2 linked regions of the Nodosilinea sp. E11 genome follow. The protein of the gene in region 2 binds, or shares a complex with, the protein of the main gene of each other region. Links are inferred from orthologs where the notes say so. Each region holds a gene or a part of one and is shown on either strand. Other genes may lie near its edges.

Region 1 (3,064 bases), 2.6 Mb from region 2 along the record:
CCAGTCTGGGGTCAACAGGGAACGACTCGCCACCTCTAGCTGGTTGACTGCACCAACTTACTGCACCAACAAATTGAGCTGGTAGTTAATGCGGCCGGTACCGACGGTCTGTTGCTGTACTACCGTATTAGGGCCGTTGAAGGCGATCGCTACCGAGGCCGAGGGAGGCGAATAGCTGCCCATGATGGTCACCTGGGTAATTGACTCATTCAGGTAGGGGCTGACATCCACAAATTCTGACGTGCTGCTCAAGGGCACGCGGGTATGGCCATCGATCTCAATATATCCCTGGAGAGTTGCCCCCGCAGGTACACTCACCGACAGCAGATGGGGCTCGTCCAAATTGGCGCGCTCTAGACTAATGGTGTTGGTCTGGCGTTGGTACGAATCCATAACATCCTTAGCGCTGGCCTGAGACAAAATTGTGCTGAGGGCCTGATAGGTGACCCCAAACGCCTGATTACCGTTGGCCGAGGAAGGCCCCACTGCCGCAGTAACGGCTACCAAAATCAATAGAGCAACCCCAAGGGCCGATGGATGTTTCATAGCCATGACGACATCTCCAGGAAAATGGGGTGAACTGCACCACAGTTGAATCGCTACCTCCAGCGGAGGTTTAGGGTGCTGACGCCATTACTATCAAGTTGTCGATAGCGTGACCCTGACGATCCACTTGGGCAACCCCAACAAACATGGCTACAGGACACCCCCTGGGGTCAGCAAGTTCCCCCCAGCCGCCAAAAAATTACTCTGCCAATGGTGCTGAAGGTCTCCAGGGCAGTTGAGCCCTAGGGAGTAACGGCGATCGCCTGGGGGGCCAGCTGGTAAAAAGCCAAATGGCTAATGCCGTACTGCTTTTGACGCACCAACTCTAGGCCAGAGATGGAAGCCGCTACCCAGGACTCAGGGCGGTGCTCGACGGCAATTTCGCCCGATTCGGCCAGCAGATTGAGGCTCACCACCCGCTCCAGCACTGGCTTGTAGAGCTCACTGTCGTAGGGCGGGTCGAAGTAGATGCAGTCGAAGGGTTGCCCGCGCAATCGTGAGAGTTGTTTGACCACATCGCCTCTGAACAGGCTAAAGTCCTGGTCGGGCTGGGCTACCTGCTGCCAGTTTTCGCGGGTAATTTTGTAGGCATCGGGGGAAAGTTCTATGCCCACGACCTCTGCGGCTCCTCGACATAGGGCTTCGGCCCCCATGGCCCCGCTGCCCGTGCATAGGTCGAGCCAGCGGCAGTCAACGATGCGCCCCTGCCAAATGTTGAACAGCGCCTCGCGTACCCGCGCCGAGGTGGGCCGAGTCTCTAAACCGGGCAGAGTTTTGAGCGCGCGGTTGCCGTAAATACGCAGCATAGGCTAGGCCACAGCCACGGGAGATTGGGCGTTGACCAAATTGACAAAGTTGGCCAGCATGGTCAGGCCAGCGGGAGCCGATTTTTCGGGGTGGTACTGCATGGCCATAATGTGATCGCATGCGATCGCTGCGGTGACGGTCTGAGACCCGTGGGTCGTCGTGGCGGCATTCACCGCTGGGTCGCTGGGTTCAGCATAGTAAGAATGCACAAAGTACACCCAATCGCCATCGGCAATGCCCTGCCACAGGAGGCAGTCTGGCTGGGTCAGCGTCAGCTGATTCCACCCCATGTGGGGAATGGCGATATCGGGTTCTTTCCGAAATTTTTTGATGCGTCCGGGAATGAGTCCCAGCCCTGGCTCGATGCCTTCGTCGCTCCCCTCAAAGAGCAGCTGAAGACCCAGACAAATACCCAAAAAGGGCTTGCCCGCCGCAATCTCTCGCTTGATCGGTTCGATCAGCCCTTTTTCGCGTAGGTGTCGCATCGCCGGGTCAAAGGCTCCATCACCGGGCAGCACCAGGGCATCGGCGGCGTGCAGGTCGGCCACCACATCGGTAATGGTGGGCGTAGCCCCGGCCAGGGCTAACCCCTTGCAGGCTGAGTGCAAGTTGCCCATGTCGTAGTCAATCACGGCGATGTTGGCCATACGCGCTCCAGCCCTCTAGCATCGGAATTCATCCAGACTTTATCCTACTTCCTCCTGCGTTCCCATGCTGCTTACCACCTTTGCTCCCTGGCGTGCCCACCAGATCTCTAATGCTGCCGATGACTTGATTGTTCATCTTCAGCGACAGCAGCAAATTCCGGCTGGCACCACTGTGCTGCGTCAGATTCCGGTCAGCTTTGAGCTGGCTCCGCTGCGGGTGATGGCTAAGCTGGTTGAGCTGCGGCCCCCAGTAGTGGTGTGCTGCGGTATGGCCGAAAAGCGCTCGTATCTGCACCTAGAGCGCTACGGCAAAGGCGAGGATGGGGCTTTAGAGACGTCTTTACCCCTAGACTCACTGCTAGTAGATACGCACGTGACGGCCATCAGTGACTGTGCAGGCACCTACGTCTGCAACCACTTGTATTACCGGCTGCTGGGGGCGATCGCCCAGTACCACTGGCCTACCCAGGCGCTATTTGTGCACATTCCCCCGCTAACCCCGGTGACCCAGCCCCTACTGGCCCACGACCTAGCCTTGATTTTGCAGCGTCTGGGGTCGCTCAAACCCTAAACCAAAAAATTGGGCCTCAGCGGTGCCAAGGCCCAGAAAAGAACCGTCGTCTATGCGGCTGAGTTGGCCGTCACCAGCGACTCTAGCCGGGCCACCAGGTCGTCTTTGGCGACAACGCCTTCAATGGTGTCAACCCGCTCCCCATGCTGAAAAAAGATCAGGGTGGGAATGGCCATAACGTGGAACTGAAGCGCCAGAGCGTCTTCTTCGTCAACGTTGAGCTTGGCGACCTTGGCTCGACCCGCAAAGGTTTCAGCCAGTTCTTCGACAATCGGGTTCATGATGCGGCAGGGGCCACACCAGGCCGCCCAAAAATCGACTAGCACTGGCACATCACTTTGCAGCACCTCGGCCTCAAAGTTGTCGGCGGTAAGGGTGAGGTAGGTTGCATCAGCCATGGTGAATGTCTCCTTGTCTAGTCGAGGTTTAGGTTGCAAAAAAGATTGAGAAAAGCGATTGGCCCCTGATGTCTACGGTACTGCAAAGGCTGGGC
Region 2 (3,236 bases):
AGCCTTTGGGGAGTAACCGTAGCGATCGCCTTAGGCGGTAGCGGGTTGGCTCTTCCGGCCCTCGCCCAAAACAATGCCCCTGAAGCGGCTCCCGCCGCCGGCCAAATCGCTTCTCCCACAGTTAGCGGTGGGCGCATTGTCAGGCCTACCCTACAGCTGGGTAGCCAGGGTGAGTCAGTGCGTGAGCTGCAATCGATGCTGATCTTGCTGGGGCACTATCCTGGCCCGGTCACCGGAGTCTACACCGAAGACACCGCCACCGCTGCCCGTCGTTTTCAGGGCGCGGCTGGCATTACCGCCGATGGCATTGTTGGCCCCGCCACCTGGAGCCGCCTCTTTCCCACGCCCCCGGGGGAGGCAAACCCACCCACGGCTACCCCCCCGACCAGTGGCAGCAGTCCGGCGGCTAGCACTCCTCCGGCAGCTAGCACTCCCCCTGCCAGTACTCCTCCTGCCAGCACTACTCCTCCCGCTAGTACTACCCCTCCGGCCAGCACTCCTCCTCCGGCGGCCAGCAATCCCCCCGCTAGCGCGGGTTCTACGGCGGCACTGCCCATACTCCGTCCGGGTATGGAGGGCGATGCCGTGCGCCAGTTGCAGCAGCGCCTGCGCACCAAGGGGTTTTACAACGGCACCATTGACGGTATTTTTGGTAGCCAAACCGAAGCTGCCGTGCGCCAAGTCCAAACCGCCAACAACCTTACTGTAGACGGCATCGTTGGCCCTGCCACCTGGCGGGTACTGAACTAAGAAGATTGCCAGAAAAGAAGATCCCCGCTTTACTCGGCAACTGTAGCCACCGTAGTGGGCATTGCCCACCACGAGGGAGAAAGTTTTCCAGAAGTCGCCTAAGCGGTTGCCGCATTAAAACACCGCCGGGAGCGATCGCTCCCGGCGGCTAGACAAGTGTTTCTAAAGACTCTTTAAGCTCTCTAAGTTAGGCGTTTTCATGCAGGCCGTAGAGATTACTCAGCCTGGATGAGCCAAGTGTCTGACCAATTGGCTGAGTTAGGCACAGTAGCGCTGGCATAGGTGGAATAGGGCATGTCCATCGCTTCTAGGGTCGACATCTGCTGGGCAGCTTGATCCATATAGAGCATGTAGTTGCCCATGAGAAAGTAAACGCCCATCAGGGCTGCGGCAGAAGAAGCCACCAAAAAGCCCGCTAGCATCAGGGAAAACTCCTGACCTTTGACGGCCTGCTCCATCAGCCGGAGCGCCCAGGCCACCAGAGCTATAACAATCGTCAGGATAAGCAACAGCATGAAAACGGGTTTGTAACGATGTGAACCGTCAGAATTAATCTACTGACTCCATATGTTACACATCGTAACAGGCATTCATAAAGCTGACACGATTCCACAGAATGTTTTCGGATTTGCTCCCTGTTTAGATTGCTAATTGCCCTGAGCTATGCAAGGCGGACAGGCACCGCGCGATCGCGCAAATGCTCCTTCACCTGTTGCACCGTGAGCTGGCCGTAGTGCAGCAGCGAGGCCAGCAGGGCTGCCTCTGCTTTACCCTCGGTCAGGGCCTGGTGAATGTGATCGCAGTTGCCCGCCCCGCCCGAAGCAATGACCGGCACCGGCACCCGATCGGCGATCGCGCGGGTCAGTTCAAGGTCGTAGCCCGCCTGGGTGCCGTCGGCATCCATACTGGTGACTAGCAGTTCGCCAGCCCCATGGTTGACCACCGTTTCGGCCCACTCTAGGGCATCCAGGCCCGTATTCTCGCGCCCTCCCCGGACATAGACATCCCAGCCGGGATGGTGGGGGTCGGGGCGGCGGCGGGCGTCTATTGCCACCACAATGCACTGCGCCCCAAAGCGATCGCTGGCCGCTTTGATCAGCGTGGGTTGTTTGACCGCTGCCGAGTTAATACTGACCTTGTCGGCCCCCGCACGTAACAATTTTTTAATCGTGTCTAAGGATTGCACCCCTCCACCCACCGTTAGCGGAATAAACACCTGCTCCGCAGTGCGGTAGACCACGTCGTAGATAATGTCACGATCTTCGTGGGTGGCTGTGATATCGAGAAACACCAGTTCGTCGGCCCCCGCCTGGTTGTAGGCCTGGGCCAGCTCCACTGGGTCACCGGCATCGCGCAGGTCAACGAAATTAACCCCTTTCACAACCCGCCCCGCTTTCACATCTAGGCAGGGCACAATCCGTTTTGCTAGCATGTCTCGCTGTTCCTTTAACCCATCCCCAGGTTTCACCATCTCCAGGTTTCACAATAGAGGATTATGACGATCAACAGAGGCCAAGACGCTGATACACTGTGTCTTGGTTTTATGTTGGACATGCAGTTGGAGCCCTCAGTAAACATGGGTTTAGAGATTGGCCAGAAAGTAAAGGTCACCCGGTTACGCGATCGGGTTTCGAAGGATGTAGCAGCTTACCTCGGTAAGCGTGGTGTGATCAGCCAGTTTAAAATGGTAGACGGCAGCGGTGTAGGAGTTGTGGTCGATTTTGAGGATCGCTATTCCACCTGGTTTTTTGAGGATGAGCTGTCTGCTATTCAGTAGCGAGCGTCATGGCTGAGGCCACTTCTACCGTGCTAGAACCTGCCCTGCGTCGTCTATGCGATTTCATCAATAAGTAATCTCTAGTTTAGGGATTGGCATGGTGAACGCTCGGCAGGCCTATGGCAGCTATTTCCAGTAGCTTATTTCTGAGCCAAAGTGTCCAGGCAAACTCCCAAATTAGGCTATCTCTAAGCCTCAAAATCCCATCTCCTGGCTAAGGGGGGATGCTCAGCGGGCGCTTAGTCGTAAGAATTAAAGAGTTTTATGGTGAGAAGAGGTGGAAGAGTTGTCTCTAAATCCATCCTCACCGTGAGCACCTGACCGAACGCGAGGCTCAATTTTTCTATGGCATTAATTCTGACCTACCTGGGTAAAGGCGGCTGCGGCAGCACGACTGTTGCCATAACGGCGGCTAAGCAGCGGGCGCGGGCAGGCCAGCGGGTGCTGCTGCTGATCCAAGATGTAACTCCAGCACCGGGGCTGTTGCTAGGGCAACCCTTGGGGCCTGAACCCACTGAGCTAGACAATAACCTGTGGGTTATGCAGCTTCAGTCGGCCAAGCTGCTAGAGCAAAGCTGGGACGAGGTGAAAACCTTAGAAGCTCAGTATCTGCGCACGCCCTTTCTCAAGGCGGTCTACGGCCAAGAGCTAGGGGTCATGCCAGGTATGGATAGTGCCCTCACCCTGAATGCCCTGCGCCAGTTTGACG

Evidence for each region.
Region 1: the proteins of hisF (region 2) and hisH are in contact, whole or in part, in a crystal structure (PDB 6RU0), measured with the Thermotoga maritima proteins. The link is inferred for Nodosilinea sp. E11 from one-to-one orthologs. Residues at the interface, in WP_004080486.1 of Thermotoga maritima: Met1, Leu2, Ala3, Arg5, Ser40, Glu41, Asp45, Glu46, Ala70, Glu71, Ile73, Asp74, Ile75, Pro76, Phe77, Asp98, Lys99, Ser122, Gln123, Glu161, Thr195, Leu196, Asn247, Arg249, Glu251; in WP_004080484.1 of Thermotoga maritima: Asn15, Arg18, Arg22, Arg117, Leu118, Pro119, His120, Met121, Gly122, Trp123, Asn124, Asn134, Gly135, Tyr136, Tyr138, Val140, Tyr158, Glu180, Lys181, Ser182, Ser183, Lys184, Ile185.

Annotation. Positions count from the first base shown.
Region 1 is NZ_CP136520.1:1,183,366-1,186,429, reverse strand. What follows is about bases 179-2,924. They hold hisH (imidazole glycerol phosphate synthase subunit HisH), read right to left. Parts: upstream 2,001-2,924; coding sequence 1,356-2,000; downstream 179-1,355. Other genes in these bases: trxA (thioredoxin), read right to left, coding at 2,622-2,924; RRF56_RS07680 (hypothetical protein), read left to right, coding at 2,065-2,571; rsmD (16S rRNA (guanine(966)-N(2))-methyltransferase RsmD), read right to left, coding at 789-1,352; RRF56_RS07695 (hypothetical protein), read right to left, coding at 179-552. In the rest of the region: more of RRF56_RS07695, read right to left, coding at 58-178; more of trxA, read right to left, coding at 2,925-2,969. UniProt on the Escherichia coli protein: IGPS catalyzes the conversion of PRFAR and glutamine to IGP, AICAR and glutamate. The HisH subunit catalyzes the hydrolysis of glutamine to glutamate and ammonia as part of the synthesis of IGP and AICAR.
Region 2 is NZ_CP136520.1:3,759,043-3,762,278, forward strand. What follows is about bases 298-3,215. They hold hisF (imidazole glycerol phosphate synthase subunit HisF), read right to left. Parts: upstream 2,183-3,215; coding sequence 1,412-2,182; downstream 298-1,411. Other genes in these bases: RRF56_RS18845 (peptidoglycan-binding domain-containing protein), read left to right, coding at 298-750; RRF56_RS18850 (hypothetical protein), read right to left, coding at 966-1,265; RRF56_RS18860 (DUF2862 domain-containing protein), read left to right, coding at 2,327-2,527; RRF56_RS18865 (ArsA family ATPase), read left to right, coding at 2,873-3,215. In the rest of the region: more of RRF56_RS18845, read left to right, coding at 1-297; more of RRF56_RS18865, read left to right, coding at 3,216-3,236.